Regions from separate parts of the Sphingomonas rhamnosi genome, predicted to be linked through region 2. Evidence: predicted binding sites of a transcription regulator. Region 2 holds the regulator's gene; each other region holds the start of a gene.
The links. Region 2 encodes LexA, which represses DNA repair genes until DNA is damaged. Its sites were predicted from a motif close to GTTCCNCNCTTGTTCT; they were not measured.
Positions count from the first base shown of each region.

Region 1: U1701_RS14370 (PA0069 family radical SAM protein) is a predicted target of LexA. The motif match lies at 2,260-2,275, and genes of this name have one in related genera.
Region 3: radA (DNA repair protein RadA) is a predicted target of LexA. The motif match lies at 2,657-2,672, and genes of this name have one in related genera.

Region 1 is NZ_JAXOJJ010000006.1:215,049-220,520, reverse strand. Features, by position in the region: gene U1701_RS14380 (lytic transglycosylase domain-containing protein) at 1-1,637, shown strand, start outside; gene moaB (molybdenum cofactor biosynthesis protein B) at 1,627-2,154, shown strand; gene U1701_RS14370 (PA0069 family radical SAM protein) at 2,299-3,369, shown strand; gene U1701_RS14365 (NADP-dependent oxidoreductase) at 3,387-4,376, opposite strand; gene U1701_RS14360 (DUF2171 domain-containing protein) at 4,500-5,414, opposite strand.
Region 2 is NZ_JAXOJJ010000006.1:58,418-63,889, forward strand. Features, by position in the region: gene U1701_RS13590 (ComEC/Rec2 family competence protein) at 1-1,985, shown strand, start outside; gene lexA (transcriptional repressor LexA) at 1,976-2,647, opposite strand; gene U1701_RS13600 (molybdopterin molybdotransferase MoeA) at 2,703-3,887, opposite strand; gene moaC (cyclic pyranopterin monophosphate synthase MoaC) at 4,338-4,805, opposite strand; gene trpC (indole-3-glycerol phosphate synthase TrpC) at 4,802-5,472, opposite strand, start outside.
Region 3 is NZ_JAXOJJ010000013.1:20,946-26,417, forward strand. Features, by position in the region: gene U1701_RS17755 (cation:proton antiporter domain-containing protein) at 1-172, opposite strand, end outside; gene U1701_RS17760 (iron-sulfur cluster assembly scaffold protein) at 172-600, opposite strand; gene U1701_RS17765 (CvpA family protein) at 597-1,166, opposite strand; gene radA (DNA repair protein RadA) at 1,265-2,635, opposite strand; gene U1701_RS17775 (PQQ-binding-like beta-propeller repeat protein) at 2,845-4,167, opposite strand; gene U1701_RS17780 (tetratricopeptide repeat protein) at 4,164-4,868, opposite strand; gene panB (3-methyl-2-oxobutanoate hydroxymethyltransferase) at 4,936-5,472, opposite strand, start outside.

The sequences.
Region 1 (5,472 bases), 160 kb from region 2:
TCGACACGATGGCGCCGGGCCCGCTGCACGCGATCGCCCGCGCCGAGATCTATACCGCAAAGGGCTCGCCGCGGGTCGAGATGGAGCCGCTGACCGCGTTGCTGACCGAAGCGCCCGACTTGCCGCAGGCCGCCGACATCGCCCGCCTGGCGAAGGTTCGCGGCGCGATCGACCTGCCGGTGCTGCCCGAAGCGCAGCGGCTGATCTGGCAGGACGGCGCGCCGCGGCGCCTGCACGCCAGAAGCGTAAAGAGCGACCTGATCGCCGCCGATCTCGCGACCAAGATGCAGCCCTTCGTCAAGGCGGACATGGGCCAAGAGGCGCAGGCGCTGCTCGACGGCACGCCGGGCCTGTCCCCCGAGGCGCTGACCGAATGGCAGCAGCGCGTCGCGTGGATCTATTTCCTGCGCGGCGACGATGCGAACGCGCGCACTATGGCCGCCAAGGCCGAGAACGGCAGCGGCGACTGGGCGATCCAGGCACGCTGGGTCGGCGCGCTGTCGGCGTGGCGGCAGAATGACTGCGCCGCTGCCGAAGCCGGGTTCGAGGGCGTCGCCGGGCGAGCGGCCGACGTCGATATGCGCAGCGCCGCGCTCTACTGGGCGTCGCGCGCCGACATGGCGTGCGGCCGCCCCGACAAGATCGAGGGCCGGCTCAAGGCCGCGGCGCAATTCTCCGAAAGCTTCTACGGCCAGCTCGCGCGCCAGGCGCTGTCGATCAAGGATCGCGCCGCGCGGCCGATCGGCCCGGTCGCCGCCGACTGGCTGATGCTCGACAAGCGCCAGAACGTGAAGGTCGCCGCCGCGCTGGTCGAGATCGGCGAGACCGACCTCGCCGACGACGTCCTCCGTCAGCAGGCCAAGATCGGCCCGCCGCGCGAATTCCCGAGCCTGGTCCGCGTCGCCGAGGCACTGAGCCTGCCCGCGACCACCGTGTGGCTCGCGCACAATTGTCCGCAGGGCTTCATGGCCACCGCCGAATCGCGCTATCCGACGCCCGACTGGACCCCCGACAGCGGCTGGCGCGTCGAAAAGGCGCTGGTCTATGCGCATACGCTCGAGGAATCGCGGTTCCGCAACAGCGTGACCAGCCCCGCCGGCGCCTACGGCCTCATGCAGATCATGCCCGCCGCCGCGACCGATTTCGCGCGCGAACGCGGCACCTACATCGACAAGGCGGCGCTGACCAAGCCCTCCACCAACATGGACATCGGCCAGCGCCATCTGGAGCGGCTGCGCGACATGGCCGGCGTCACCGGCGGGCTGCTGCCCAAGGTGATCGCTGCGTACAATGCCGGCCCCCGCCCGGTCGGCGACTGGAACGCGATCGTCCACGACAATGGCGATCCGCTACTCTATATCGAGAGTATCCCCTATTGGGAGACGCGCGGCTACGTCACCACGGTGATGCGCAACTATTGGATGTACGAGGCGCAGGGCGGCAAGAAAGCCTCGGTCAGCCGCTCCGCACTCGCACAGGGCATGTGGCCGCGCTTCCCGGGCCTGCCCGGCGCCCCGATGGTCCGCATGAACGCCTCGCCCAACGCGCGCGCCAGCGCCAGCATCGCCCCGCTTCACACCGTGGCCGTGAACGCCAGCGTCAGCCCGCAGTCGACGTCCGTTACCAATGCCAATTGACCTCAACGCCGAGTTCCTGCCCGTCCGCATCGCCGTCCTGACCGTGTCGGACACGCGCGGGCTGGCCGACGATCGATCGGGCGACACGCTCGTCGCGCGGCTGACCGAAGCCGGCCACATCCTCGCCGACCGCCGGATCGAGAAGGACGACGCCGACGTCATCGTCACCCGGCTGCACAGCTGGATCGACGATCCCGAGATCGACGTGATCATCACCACCGGCGGCACCGGCGTGACCGGGCGCGACGTGACCCCCGAGGCGATCGAGCGCATCGCCGACAAGATGATCCCCGGCTTTGGCGAGCTGTTCCGCATGCTCAGCTACCAGACGATCGGCACCTCGACCGTCCAGTCGCGCGCCTGCGCCTGCGTCACCCGCGGCACCTACATCTTCGCGCTGCCGGGCTCGACCGGTGCGGTAAAGGACGGCTGGGACGGCATCCTCAAGGACCAGCTCGATAACCGGCACAAGCCCTGCAACTTCGTCGAGCTGATGCCGCGCCTGCTGGAGAAATAACTCTCTCTTCTCCCGCGAAAGCGGGAGTCCAGGGTTTCAAACGGTACGCCTGCGACTCCTGGGCTCCCGCTTTCGCGGGAGAACGGAGTGCTTGAAGGACAGTTCGTTCTTTATCTGTTCCGCGAATCCGCATACCCTCCCCCAATGTCCAAGCCCCGACCCATCCGCGGCGCAACGCTCAACGGCGCGAGCACCCGCTTCAACCTGCCCCAGACCGAAGCCGACGGCGACTGGCTCGACGCCCGCGGCGAAATCGACGGCGAGCCCGCCCGCCTCCGCACCACGGTAACGGTCGAACACCCGCGCACGATCATCTCGCGCAACACCTCCCCCGACATCGGTTTCGATCGCTCGATCAACCCCTATCGTGGCTGCGAACATGGCTGCATCTATTGCTTCGCCCGGCCGAGCCACGCGTTCCACGATCTCTCCCCCGGCCTCGATTTCGAGAGCAAGCTGTTCGCCAAACCCGACGCTGCCGCGCTGCTCCGCGCCGAACTCGCAAAGCCCGGCTATGTCGTCGCGCCGATGGCGCTGGGTACGAACACCGACCCCTATCAGCCGATCGAAACCGACTGGCGTGTGACGCGCAGCGTGATCGAAGTGCTTGCGGAAACCAGCCATCCACTCGGCATCACCACCAAGTCCGACCGCGTCGTCCGCGACCTCGCCCTGCTGGCGCCGATGGCGGCGAAGGGGCTTGCCTCGGTGACGCTTTCGATCACAACACTCGACCCGAAGATCGCCGCGACACTCGAACCCCGCGCGCCGCACCCCGAACGCCGGCTGGCCGCGGTGGGCCGGCTCGCCGACGCGGGCGTGCCCGTCAACGTCTCGATCGCGCCCGTCATCCCCGCAATCACCGACCACGAGATCGAACACCTCGTCGCGCGCGCCGCCGAAGCGGGCGCGCACTGTGTCTTCTTCCTGCCGGTCCGGCTTCCGTGGGAAGTCGCGCCGCTATTCCGCGCCTGGCTCGACGACCATTTCCCCGACCGCGCGGGCAAAGTAATGGCGACGATCCAGTCGCTACGCGGCGGCCGCGACAACGATTCCAACTTCTTCACCCGCATGCAGGGCCAGGGTCCCTGGGCCGATCTGATGCGCACCCGCTTCTCGATCGCGGTCCGCAAGCACGGCCTCAACCGCGACCGCGTGCCGCTCCGCCGCGATTTGTTCCGCCCGCCACGCGGACCGCAGGGCGAGCTGTTCTGACGGGGAGAACCCGCGCCTCACACCCGAACCAGCATCTTGCCCCGGTTGCCGCCCGAAAACAGCCCCAGGAACGCATCCGGCATCGCGTCGAGCCCGTCGTGCACGGTCTCCTCACGCGTCAACGTCCCCGCCGCGAGCATCACGCCCATGTCGTGGAAGAACGCGTCACGCTTGTCGAAGAAATCGCTGACGATGAAGCCACGGATATTGATGCGGTTGCCGATCACGCGCGCCAGATACCGCAGCTCGGTAGCCGCGCCGCTGTTGTACACCTCGATCATCCCGCAAATTGCGAACCGCGCGCGCACCCGCGCCGCGCTCAGCGCCGCGTCGAAATGCTCGCCGCCGACATTGTCGAAATACACGTCGATGCCCTTCGGTGCGGCCTCGGCGAGCGCCTTCACCAGCGGCACGCCCGCCTTGTAGTCGATCACCGCATCCGCGCCCAGGCTCTTGACCCACGCACATTTCTCCGCGCCGCCCGCCGAACCGATTACCGTCATACCGCGCGCCTTGGCGATCTGCACGACGGTCGATCCGACCGCGCCCGCCGCCGCCGAGACGAACACGACGTCGCCCGCCTTCGCGCCAGCGACCTCGGTCAGGCCGAAATACGCGGTCATCCCCGGCATGCCGAGTTGCCCCAGGAACGCCTGTTCGGGCACGTCGAGCACGGGCAGCTTCTGCGCCTCCGCGGCAGGCAGCACCGCCTCGTCGCGCCAGCCGAGCATGTGCTGCACGCGGTCGCCGACCGCGATGCCCTCGGCTTTGCTCTCGATCACCTCACCGATCGCGCCGCCCTGCATCGCCTCGCCCAGCACGAATGGCGGAACGTAGCTTTTCACGTCGTTCATCCGCCCGCGCATATAGGGGTCGACCGACAACCAGCGGTTCGCAACGCGGATCTCGCCGGCGCCGAGCGGCTGCGTCGGCAACGCGATCATCGCAAAGTCGGTATGCTTGGGCATGCCCTGCGGGCGTGCCTTGAGGCTCCATGCGCGTGCCATTGCTCTGTTTCCTTGCGGTCATGATTCGTACGGAGGGTATGGCGAAACCGGCGGCGACCGCAACCGCGAAAACGCCCGAGCGTTTCCACCCGGGCGTCGTCGAGGTTCAGGATGCCGGATCGCTCAGTCGGTACCAGTGAAGCGGCGATCGGGCGTCGCGCGTTGGGGGCGCGCGCTATCAGCGGGCCCGCCCGGCTGGTCCCCGTAGTGCGAAGCCGCGGCGTTGCGCTGTTCTTCGCGCCACGCTGTCTTCGCGTCGTCGGCCGACTTGGCCAGCACGACATGCGTATCGACGGTCTGGATCCATCGCGACGGGATGGAATGGTGGACGCCGCCGGCATCCTTGTCGGTGCGCGTCAGCAGGATGCGATCGCCGCGCACCGCGTCGACGGTGCCGACATGCGCGCCGTCCGACCCGACCACCTCCATATGTTCATCGACACGTGACAAGGCGGTGCGCTGGCCCTCCCGTTCGGTCCGCCATGCGCCGAACTCGTTGTCGAACTTGGCGCGGTTCTCCTGCCGGTATTCGGCGTAGTCGGCGTCCAGCGCGGCAATCTGGCTGGCCCGCCAGCTGCGATAATGGTCGTCGCGCTCGTGGACCGCGCGCGAGCGCTGGTCTTCCTCATCGTAGCGCGCATCCTGCTCGCGGCGGTGTTCGGCCTCATCGTCGCCGAACCATGATCGTACTTCGTCGCCGGCGCGTGCGATGAAGCCGCGATCGTCATGGTCGCCGCGCTGCGCCGGCCGTGCCTGGCTGCGACGGCGGTCGTCGTACTGGCTCCGCCCGTCGGCATAGGTCCCATGATATCCGCTCTCGCGATCGCCGCGAGGGGGCTGCGTGTCGCGTTCGCCGTGCGGCTGGTTGCCGTAATAATCGCGGCCACGCTGGCTGTGCGGGTCGGGGCCCCGCCCGTGTTCGCGCCCGTGTTCGCCCGACCGATGATCGCGTCCGGTGGCATATTCGCGGTCATCCGGTCCGCCGCGTCCGTCGGGATACCCCGCGTTGCGGGTGCGCGAATCGCGTTGGTCGCCCATCGAAACCTCCGAATTTGGCGCATCCGGTGTCGTTCGTAGGCTGACCCACCGTGCGCTG
Region 2 (5,472 bases):
CGGGGCTCGCGGTCGGGCGCGGTGGGCGCGCGGCGCGGGCGGTTGCGGTGGGCGCGCTGACCGCGGCGCTGGGGTTGGCGCTGGTCTGGGCGCGGTCGGACCGGGTTGCGGCGCCGGTGCTCGCGCGGACGATGGTCGCGACGTTCGCGGCCCGCGTCGAACGGGTCGAGCCGCTCGCAGCGCGGGACCTCGTCCGCCTGACGCTGGCGCCGAGCGGATCGGCGACCGATACGCGGGGCGATGCGATCACGCTGCCGCCGCTGCTGCGCGTGAACCTGGCGGAGGCCGATGTGCCGCGCGGGCTCGGTGAGGGTGCGGTCATTCGGTTGCGTGCGCGGTTGATGCCGCCGCCGTTGCCGGCGGTGCCCGGCGCCTATGACTTCGCCCGTGTCGCGTGGTTTGCAGGGATCGGCGCGACGGGTCGCGGGTTCGCTCCCGTCACGGTAACGACCGCCGCGGAGAAGGGCTCGGGGCTACGCGGTCGGTTGTCGACGCATATCACCGACAGGCTCGACGGCAGCGCGGGCGGGATCGCTGCGGCGCTCGCGACCGGCGACGTCGGCGCGATCGGCGAAGACGATTCGGAAGCGATGCGGCGCGCGGGGTTGGCGCATCTGCTGTCGGTCAGCGGGCTGCACATCACCGCGGCGGTGGCGGCGACAATGCTGGTCGTGATGCGGCTGCTCGCGCTTAGCCCTTGGCTGGCGCTGCGTGTTCGCTTGCCGCTGGTGGCCGCGGTGGCGGGCGCTGCTGCGGCGATCGGCTATACGCTGCTCACCGGCAGCCAGGTGCCGACGATCCGCAGTTGTGTGGCGGCGTTGCTGGTGCTGCTTGCGCTGGCGATTGGTCGCGAGGCGGTGACGTTGCGTGCGCTGGCGGCGGGCGCGGTGATTGTGCTGGTCGCGTTGCCAGAGGCACTGGCGGGGCCGAGCTTCCAGCTGTCGTTTGCGGCGATCGCGGCGATCGTCGCGCTGCACGAGCATCCGCGGATCAAGGCGGTGTTCGGACCGCATGAGGAGGGGGCCGTACGCCGGTTGATGCGCGGCGTGGCGTCGCTGTTGCTGACCGGGATCGTCGTCGAGGCCGCGCTGATGCCGATCGCGGTGTATCATTTCCACAAGGCCGGGCTGTACGGAGCGGCCGCGAATATCGTGGCGATCCCGCTGACCACCTTTGTCGTGATGCCGCTCGAGGCGCTGGCGTTGGTGCTGGACGCGGCAGGACTTGGTGCACCGGTGTGGTGGCTGGTGCAGCACACGCTTGACCTCCTGCTGTGGATTGCTCGGACGGTCGCGGCGGCGCCGGGAGCGGTGCGGGCACTGCCGGCGATGCCGGAGGGAGCCTATGCGGCGATGATCGGCGGGGGGCTGTGGATCGCGTTGTGGCGGACCAAGTGGCGGCGGCTCGGCGTGCTGCCGGTGCTGTTCGGGGCGAGCTGGGCGTTAGCCACGCCGGCGCCTGACCTGCTGGTGACCGGGGATGGACGGCATGTCGCGGTGCGGACTGCCGCGGGTCTGGCGCTGTTGCGGGACCGGGCGGGGGATTATGTTCGTGATACGCTCGCCGAGAATGGTGGGCTGGACGGCGAGCCGTTGCTGTTGGCGGACCAGCCCGATGCGCGGTGCAGTCGGGATTTGTGCATGACCGACATCCCGGCGGGGGGACGGCGGTGGCGGATCCTGGCGACACGGAGCGTATATCTGGTGCCGTCGGCCGAGTTGATCGCAGCGTGTCGGGGGGCGGATATCGTTGTCAGCGAACGCGCCTTGCCGAGGCGGTGTTCGCCGCGGTGGTTGCGGCTGGACCGGGGGATGCTGCGGCGGACGGGTGGGGTGGCGGTGACGTTGGGCACGGGTCGGGTGACGACGGTTTTGGAGGCCGGAGATCGGCACCCGTGGCGGGATGTGTCGCCGGCGGTGCCGTCGGTACTCCGAACTCCCGCTTTGGCGGGAGAACCGGGCACTCGCCGCCATCTTCAATCGTAGCGGCGGAGGATGCCCGACAATTTGCCCTGTACGCGGACCTGCGCGGGCGAATAGCGTTGTGGGTCGTAGGCGCGGTTGGCGGGGTCGAGGCGGACCATCGCGCCTTCGCGGCGGAAATATTTCAGCGTGGCCTCGCTCTCTTCGATCAGCGCGACGACGATCTCGCCGTCGCGGGCGGTCTCGGTACGGCGGATCAACGCATAGTCGCCGTCGAGGATGCCCGCTTCGACCATCGAATCCCCGGAGACTTCGAGCGCATAATGTTCGCCGGAACCGAGCAACGCGGCGGGGACGGCTAGCATGGACGAGCCCTCGAACGCCTCGATCGGCACACCGGCGGCGATGCGACCGTGGAGCGGGATCTCGATGACGTCGTTGGCCGGTTGCGGCGCGGACTTGATGTTCGCGGGGGCGGGGGGTGCACTTTCCACCACCTTCTTTTCCGCGCGCTCAGGCATGCGCAGCACTTCCAGCGCGCGGGCGCGGTTGGGGAGGCGACGGATGAAGTTGCGTTCCTCCAGTGCACTGATCAGCCGGTGGACGCCCGACTTGGACTTGAGGTCGAGCGCGTCCTTCATCTCCTCGAACGACGGCGACACGCCGGTATCCTCGAGGCGATCGTTGATGAAGCAGACGAGCTCGTGCTGTTTACGCGTGAGCATGGCAATCCTCCGTCCGGAACAGACAAGGAACTTCTACGGAACAAAGTTAACGGCGTCAAGCGATCACTAGGATTTCCGCCGAGTCGCCCGCGACGGCGGCGGGGGCGTTGCCGGGGCGGACAATCAGGCAGGTCGACCGCGCAAGCGTGAGCAGCATCGAGCTGTCCTGGATCGTCGAGGCATAGGCGCGGCCGTCGCGGAGCTCGGCGCGCAGATAGTCGGTGCGCGCGTTGTTGGCGGGGATATCCTCGCCGAGTAGCGCGTGGGTAGTCTGCGGCAAGGGATCGCGGGCGCCGGCCATGTGCGCGACGACCGGGCGGACGAACAGCGTCGCGGTGACGAACGCCGAGACCGGGTTGCCGGGCAGGCTAAGTACGGTCGCATCGCCGAGCCGGCCTGCCATCATCGGCTTGCCCGGGCGCAACGCGATCCGCCAGAAATCGATCGTGCCGCCGGCGGCCTCGATCGCCGGGCGGACGAGATCGTGGTCGCCGACCGACGCGCCCCCGGTGGTGACGAGCAGGTCGCACGCGGCGCCGGCGAACGCGTCGCGCAGCGCCTCCAGCCGATCGGGCAGGATGCCGAGATCGACAATGTCGACGGGCAGGTCGGCGAGCATCGCGGCGAGCATGATGCCGTTGGATTCGGGCAGCGCGGTGGCGTCGGTGGTCGATCCGGGCGGCACGAGTTCGTCGCCGGTCGCGGCGACGGCGACGCGGACGCGGCGGTTGACGCACAGCGTGCCGTGGCCACCGGTCGCGGCGACCGCGATGCGGGCGGGGGTCAGGCGGTCACCCTTGGCGATCAAACGGTCGCCTGTGGTGAAGTCGAGGCCCTTGCGGCGGGTGTTGCGGCCGTGGCGTGGTGGGCCTTCGCCGGACAGGGCCAGCGCTGCGCCGTCGCGCGCGGCCTCCTCCTGGATCAGCACGGTGTCGGTGCCCGCGGGCATCGCGGCACCGGTGAAGATGCGGACCGCCTCGCCGGCCTGCGCCGCGCCGTCGAACGGGCGGCCGGCGGCGCTTTCGCCGATCACCGTCCAGGGGCCGGGCATGTCGGCGAAGCGGATCGCATAGCCGTCCATCGCGGAGAGATCGACAGCCGGCTGGGTCCGGACGGCGAGGATGTCCTCTGCGGCCCAGCGGCCAGCGGCGTCGCGCAACGGAACGGCTTCGGCGCCGACCCGAGTCGCGATCGCGAACAGGCGCGATTGGGCTTCGGCGACGGGGAGGAGGGCGGTCATTTGGGGTCTGTTCCGGCGCGAATGTTGTCAATGTTGAGGCGGTAGACGGTTTTTGCGGGCCGAATGTTGAGACCGTCGCTGCGCGTGCGGGGATTTTCCGCGCGAATGTTGAGAGCGCGTGGGGCGGATCGGGTTCGGGGAAGGGCGGCGCAGCACGTCATACCGTCAGGGCTGACATATTCGGACCGTGTAGGACAGCGCGGAGTACGGGCATGATTGAACATTCGTCATCCCGGACTTGATCCGGGGTCCAGGGTTGCGGACGGTCGCGCTTGTGGCCATGGATCCTGACTTTCGTCACGATGACGGGGTGGGGGGCGCCTTTCAGGTAGCACTTCCCCGGCGAAGGCCGGGGCTCAGTTGGGCAACGGCGGTGACGAAGGGCGGCGCTCCGTTACTACAGCCTTCCCAACTGGGCACCGGCCTTCGCCGGGGAACGGTTGTGGACCCTCAGGCGGTCCAGTCGCCCGATTTGCCGCCGCGTTTGGAGAGGAGGCGGATGTCGCTGAGGATCATGCCCTTATCGATCGCCTTGGCCATGTCGTAGATCGTCAGCAGCGTGACCGAGACCGCGGTCAGGGCTTCCATCTCGACGCCGGTCTTGCCGTCGGTGGCGGTGGTCGCGGTGGCGGTGACGCCGGTGTCGTCGACCGCGAGCGCGATGTCGACCGAGGTGAGCGGCAGCGGGTGGCACAGCGGGATCAGGTCGCTGGTGCGTTTGGCGGCCATGATGCCGGCGACGCGCGCAACGGCGAGCACGTCGCCCTTCTTGGCGGTGCCGGTCGCGATCGCAGCCGCCGCCTCGGGCGACATGGTGATGCGGCCGCTGGCAACGCCGATACGAGTCGTGACCGCCTTTCCGCCGACATCGACCATCCGCGCGGCGCCCTCGGCATCGATATGCGTGAGGCCGGTCATCCGACGATCGCGCGGGTGGCGGCTTCGATATCGTCTTGCCGCATCAACGCTTCGCCAATGAGGAAGCAATGGACGCCCTTTTCGGCGAGCGCATCGAGATCGGCCCGCGTCGTCAGGCCGCTCTCGGCGACGAAGGTGCAGTCCTTCGGCGCAAGCGCGACGAGGTCGAAGGTCCGACGGAAATCGACCGAAAAGTCGCGAAGGTCGCGGTTGTTGACGCCGATCAGGCGGCTTTTCAGCTTCAACGCGCGTTCGAGTTCGTGGGCGTCGTGGATTTCGACGAGCACGTCCATGCCGCATTCGATCGCCGAGGCCTCGATCTCCGCCATCTGCGCGTCGGCCAGCGCGGCGACGATCAACAGGATCGCATCGGCGCCGAGGCTGCGCGATTCGGGCGCCTGCCACGGGTCGACCATGAAGTCTTTCCGCAGCACCGGGATCGACACCGCGTTGCGCGCGGCGGTCAGGTAGGAATCGGCGCCCTGGAACCAGCGTTCGTCGGTGAGCACCGACAGGCACGCGGCGCCGCCGGCCTCGTACGCACGGGCGTGCGCGGGGGGATCGAAATCGGCGCGGATCAGGCCCTTGGACGGGCTCGCCTTCTTGACCTCGGCGATCAGCGCGTGGCCGGGTTTGGCGTCCAGTGCGGCGCGGAACCCGCGGGGTT
Region 3 (5,472 bases), on a different contig from region 2:
TCGCTTCGGCGTCGCCGACCAGTCCCAGGACATGCGGGCCGACCACCGCGCCTGCGACGAGATAGCCCAGCGTCGCGCCGAGCCCGAGCTTGCGGAACAGCAGGACGAAGACAAGACCCGCGCCGAGCAGGACCACGCCATCCCGGAGCAGCGACGTCGCCCCCTCCTCCATCAGCGTGCGGCCTGCGCGGTCGCCGCAGCTTCGGCGGCCGCTTCGAACGCCAGGCGGATCGAAGGATGCCGCGCGGTATAGTCGAGCGCGGGGGTGAAGATATCGATGCCGGGCCAGTCGGGCGTCTCGCCATTGCCCGCCAGCCAGTCGGTCAACGCGTCGCGCGCCGCAGCGACTTCTTCGGGGGTGCGGCCGACCACGTTGGCGGCGAGCAGCGAAGACGACGCCTGCCCCAGCGCGCAGGCGCGGACCAGCATCCCGACTTCGCCGACACGGCCCGCTTGGTCGAGCGCGACGTCGACGGTCACCCGGCTGCCGCAGATCGCCGAACGCTTTTCAACGGTCGCGTCGGCGTTTTCGAGCCGTTCGTGATGGGGGATCGATGCGGCCAGCCGCAGGATTTCGGCATTGTAGAGGGGGGCGCTCACAGGCTTGGCTCGCTCGAATTGACGGTGGTGGGGGCGGCCGACTTGCGCGCGCCGAATACCGGCAGACCGCGGCGGCGGCGGTCGACGAAATCGGCGATGCTGGCACTGGTCGCGTTGAGCAGCGGATAGGTGCGAGACGTCGTCATCCAGCTTGGCCGACGCGAGGGGCCACCGTGCAACGTATCGAGGACCAACGTCGTCAGCAGGAAGGCGAGACTCGCGAGGATCAACCCCTTGAGCGCACCGAAGCCGAAGCCAAGGGCGCGATCGACCGGGCCGAGAATCGAGGTGCGGGTGCGCTTGCCGATCGCGTTGGCGACAAGGCGCCCGCCGATATAGGTGACGCCGGCGATCAGCGCGAACGCCGCCACGGCCGCGCCGGAGGGCGTACCGACGACCGGGCTCAGCATCGCCGCGAGCGGCACATGGAACAGCTTCAACACCGCAACGATCGCGACCCAGGCGAACAACGACAGCACCTCGGTGACGAACCCGCGCATCAGCCCGAGGATCGCGGACCCTGCAACGGCGATGAGGACGACGATATCGAGCGCGGTCAGGTTCATGGGGTAGGGAATAGGGACGCGGGCGGCTTAGGGCTAGTGGGCGACGTTCGGTCGGCCTTCTTCCGATCTTCTTCGCCCAGGGGGAGATCGCACGCGACCTACCCCCGCCCCAGCATATGCTCGACGAACGCGCCTAGCGTCTTAAAGCCCTGCAGCCGCATGCCGCTCTTTTCGTCGGTCATAGAGGCGGGCACCATCGCGCGTTCGAAGCCGAGTTTGCTCGCCTCCTTCAACCGCAACGGGCCGTGCGCGACCGGGCGGATTTCCCCGGACAGCGCGACTTCGCCGAACGCGACCGCATCGACCGGTACCGGGCGCTCGGCCATCGCCGAGATCAGCGCCGCCGCGACTGCGAGGTCGGCGGCGGGATCCTGCACGCGGTAGCCGCCCGCGATGTTCAGATAGACTTCGGCCGACGAGAAGCTGAGCCCGCACCGCGCCTCAAGCACCGCGAGGATCATCGCGAGGCGCCCCGAATCCCAGCCGACCACCGCACGCCGCGGCGTCGCACCGCTCGCCAGCCGCACGGTCAGCGCCTGGATCTCGACCAGCACCGGCCGCGTACCCTCGAGCGCCGGGAACACCGTCGCCCCGGTCATCGCGTCGTCGCGGTTTGTCAGGAAAAGCGACGACGGGTTGCCGACTTCGGCCAGCCCCTCGGTCTGCATCGAGAACACGCCGATCTCATCGGTGCCGCCGAAGCGGTTCTTGATCGCGCGGAGGATGCGATACTGGTGACTGCGCTCGCCTTCGAAGCTCAGCACGGTATCGACCATGTGTTCGAGAACGCGCGGGCCGGCGATCGAGCCGTCCTTGGTGACGTGGCCGACCAGCACGACGGCGGTACCGCGTTCCTTGGCGAAGCGGATCAATTCCTGCGCCGAGGCGCGGACCTGGCTGACCGTGCCGGGCGCGCCCTCGATCAGGTCGGAGTGCATCGTCTGGATCGAATCGATCACGAGAAGCGCGGGGGGCCGAGTCTGCAGCGTCGTCAGGATGTCGCGGGTGGAGGTCGCGGCGGCGAGCTGGACGGGGGCGTTGCCGAGCCCTAGCCGACGTGCGCGCAGGCGGACCTGATCGGCGGCTTCCTCGCCCGAGACATAGGCCACCGACTGGCCGGCGAGCGCCATCTTGGCGGCAGCCTGGAGCAGCAGCGTGGATTTACCGATTCCGGGGTCGCCGCCGATCAGCGTCGCCGAGCCTTCCACGAACCCACCGCCCAGCGCGCGGTCGAGTTCCGCGATGCCGGTCGCCATGCGATCGGGCAGCTTGATCTCGGCGTCGAGCCCGACCAGCTGGATCGCGCGGCCGCCGGTCTGCAGGTTGTGCTTCGAATGGAATGGGGTGGCGGCGGTGTTCGCCTCTTCGACCAGCGTGTTCCATTCCGCACAGTCGGCGCATTGGCCGGCCCAGCGCGAGGAAACCGAGCCGCAGGCTTGGCAGACATATCGTTTTTGCGGTTTCGCCATGCGAAGCGATGTAGCAAGTCCGGAACGATTAGGGAACATGCGGCGGGACAGGTGCGAGTCACCCGCGCTCCATTCCAACCTCCGTCATCCCCGCGAAGGCGGGGATCCATACCCTCGGACCGCGTGGCTATACCGCGACGTCAGCCAGTCTGGATTCCCGCCTGCGCGGGAATGACGGAATTAGGGGGAGGCGCCCGCGCTTCAACCGGTCACCGATAGGCGGTGATCTTGCCCTTTTGATCGAGCGTGTAGAGCGTCGAGTTCGCGACGATCGGGGGCAGCGTGAACGGCGTCTTGGTTTCGACCGTCGACGCGACGGCGCCGTCGCCCGGGTTCACGTACACGATCTCGCCACGCGAATTGGTCAGGATCAGGTGGTTGCCCGCGAGCACCGGGCCGAACCAGGTCACCGCGTTGCTGCGCTTCTTCTCGTTCTGGAACCGCTTGAGCTGCGCGATCCAGCGGGCCTTGCCGCTGGTGCGCGACAGGCAGACGAGGCGCGCGTCGTCGGTGATCACGAACAGCCATTCGCCCGCGATCCACGGCGTCGAGATGCCCGCGAAATTCTGCTCCCACAGGCGCTGGCCGGTCGACAGGTCGAGCGCGACCATGCGGCCACCCTGCCCGACCGCGTAGACGCGGCCATTGTCGATCACCGGCGCGGCGTCGATGTCCGACAGGCTCGACACCGAGGTCGTCACCGAGGTGCGCGACAGTGCATCCTGCCACAGGATACGGCCATTCTCGTAGCGATAGGCGCTGAGTTCGCCGCTCGAGAAGCCGGCGACGACGGTGCCTTGGCTGACCGCGGGCGCCGCGACGCCGAACACGCCCTGCGTCTCAAGCGTCCCCGACTGGACCCACTGGACCTTGCCGTCGGCCTGATCGAGCGAGAAGATCTGGTTGTCCTGCGTGAGGACGTACACCGAGCCGTTGGCGACGGTCGGCGAGCCGCGCAGCGGGCCGCCCGGCTTAACGCGCCACAGCTGCTTGCCGTCCGCGGCGTTGAGCGCGACGACGTCGCCGACGCCGTCGGTCGCATAGACCTTGCCGTCGTCATAGCTGACGCCGCCGCCGAAGCGCGCGCTGGCGTTGAGCTTGCCCTCGGTCAGCGGCGCCGTCCACAGCGGCGCGCCGGTGTCGGCGGCATAGGCGTGGACGACCGCCGCAACGTCGGTCACGAACAGCTTGTTCTCGGCCACGACCGGGGCGGCGGCGAGCCGCTGGCGGTTCGATCCGCCGTCGATCCCGGCCTGCCACACGCGCGTCGGCGCGTTGCCGAGCGCGAGTTGGCCGAGCGAATGCGCGGGATTGCCGCCGGGCTCCGCCCAGGAGTCGTTCGGCGCGGCGGCGGGCAGCAGGACCTGGACGTCGGCGATGGTCTTGTCGGTCTCGACTTCGTTTTCCGAAACCAGGATCGACACGCGCTCGCCGACGGTCGGGGTCTTCTTGGGGCCACCCTTGAATACGCCACACCCGCCCAAAGCCAGAAGCGCGGCCACCGCGACGCTTACCCGATAGGAATTCTTCATTTCGTATCCTCGGTAGGGGTCGCGTTCGGCGCGGCATCGACGCCCAGTACGCCCGCCATCTGAACCGCACGTTGACGGATCGTTTCGGGCACGCCCGGATCGCGTGCGATCTGGCCGAACAACGTACCCGCCTGGGGCCGCTGGTTCAGGCGGAGATAGGCGACGCCGACCATCTCGCCCGCGCTGCCGAGCCAGGCGCCACCGGGAACCGCGAGCGGCCGCAGCCGCTCCACCACGACCTGCGGCTTCAGCGTGTCGTATTCGGCTGCAGTCTGGCGGATCAGCGCAAGATCGCGGAACGGCTTGGCGAGCGACGCATCCGCGGCGACCGTCGCGAACTTGGCGGCGGCGCCCTTCAGGTCGTTCTTCTGGAGCAGGATATCGGCTTGCGTGAACTGCGCGAGCGCGCGGTAGCCGTCGCGGTTCGATCCGGCGAGTTCGGCCAGCGATTTCGACGCAGCGAGCACGTTGTTGGCGCCCAGCGAATCATAGGCGGCCTGGAGCTGTTCGCCCTCGACCCCTGCAGCTTCGGCCTGGCGGTGCTGCCAGTAGAGGAAGCCGGCAAGTGCTGCGAGCGCGGCGAAGACCGCTACCGCGACCCAGAGACCCCATTTGGTCCAGAACCCGGCGAGCTGGTCGCGACGCAGTTCCTCGTCGACCTCGCGCAGGAATGCTTCATCGGTTTTCGGCGGCAGGGCCAAGTGGAACTCCGGATCTGGTAAGGGAAGCGCGGACCTTAGTCGCGCGGCCTGCGAAACGAAAGGCGGATCAGTCCTTGGGTGCGTAGGTCTGGTCGGGCGTCGGGAAAGCGCGGCTGCGTACCTCGCCCGCATAGTCGGCGACCGCGGCGGAAATACGGCCGGCCAGGTCGTCATAGCGCTTCACGAACCGCGCGGTGCGATCAAACAGGCCGAGCATGTCCTCTGTCACCAGCACCTGCCCGTCGCACTGCGCCGACGCGCCGATACCGATCACCGGGCACGACACTTCGGCGGTGATGGTGCGGGCGAGCGGTTCGAGCACGCCCTCGACGACGATCGCGAACGCGCCGGCTTCCGCCACCGCGCGGGCGTCGCCGACGATCTTGGCGTGTTCGGCATTGGTCCGACCGCGCGCGCCATAGCCTCCCAGCACGTTCACGGCCTGCGGGGTGAGGCCGATATGCGCCATCACGGGAATGCCACGCTGCGTGAGGAACGCGATCGTCGGGGCCATGGCCGCGCCGCCCTCCAACTTCACCGCCGCCGCGCCGGTTTCGGCCATGATCCGCGACGCGGAGGCGAAGGCGGCCTCCGGGCTCGCCTC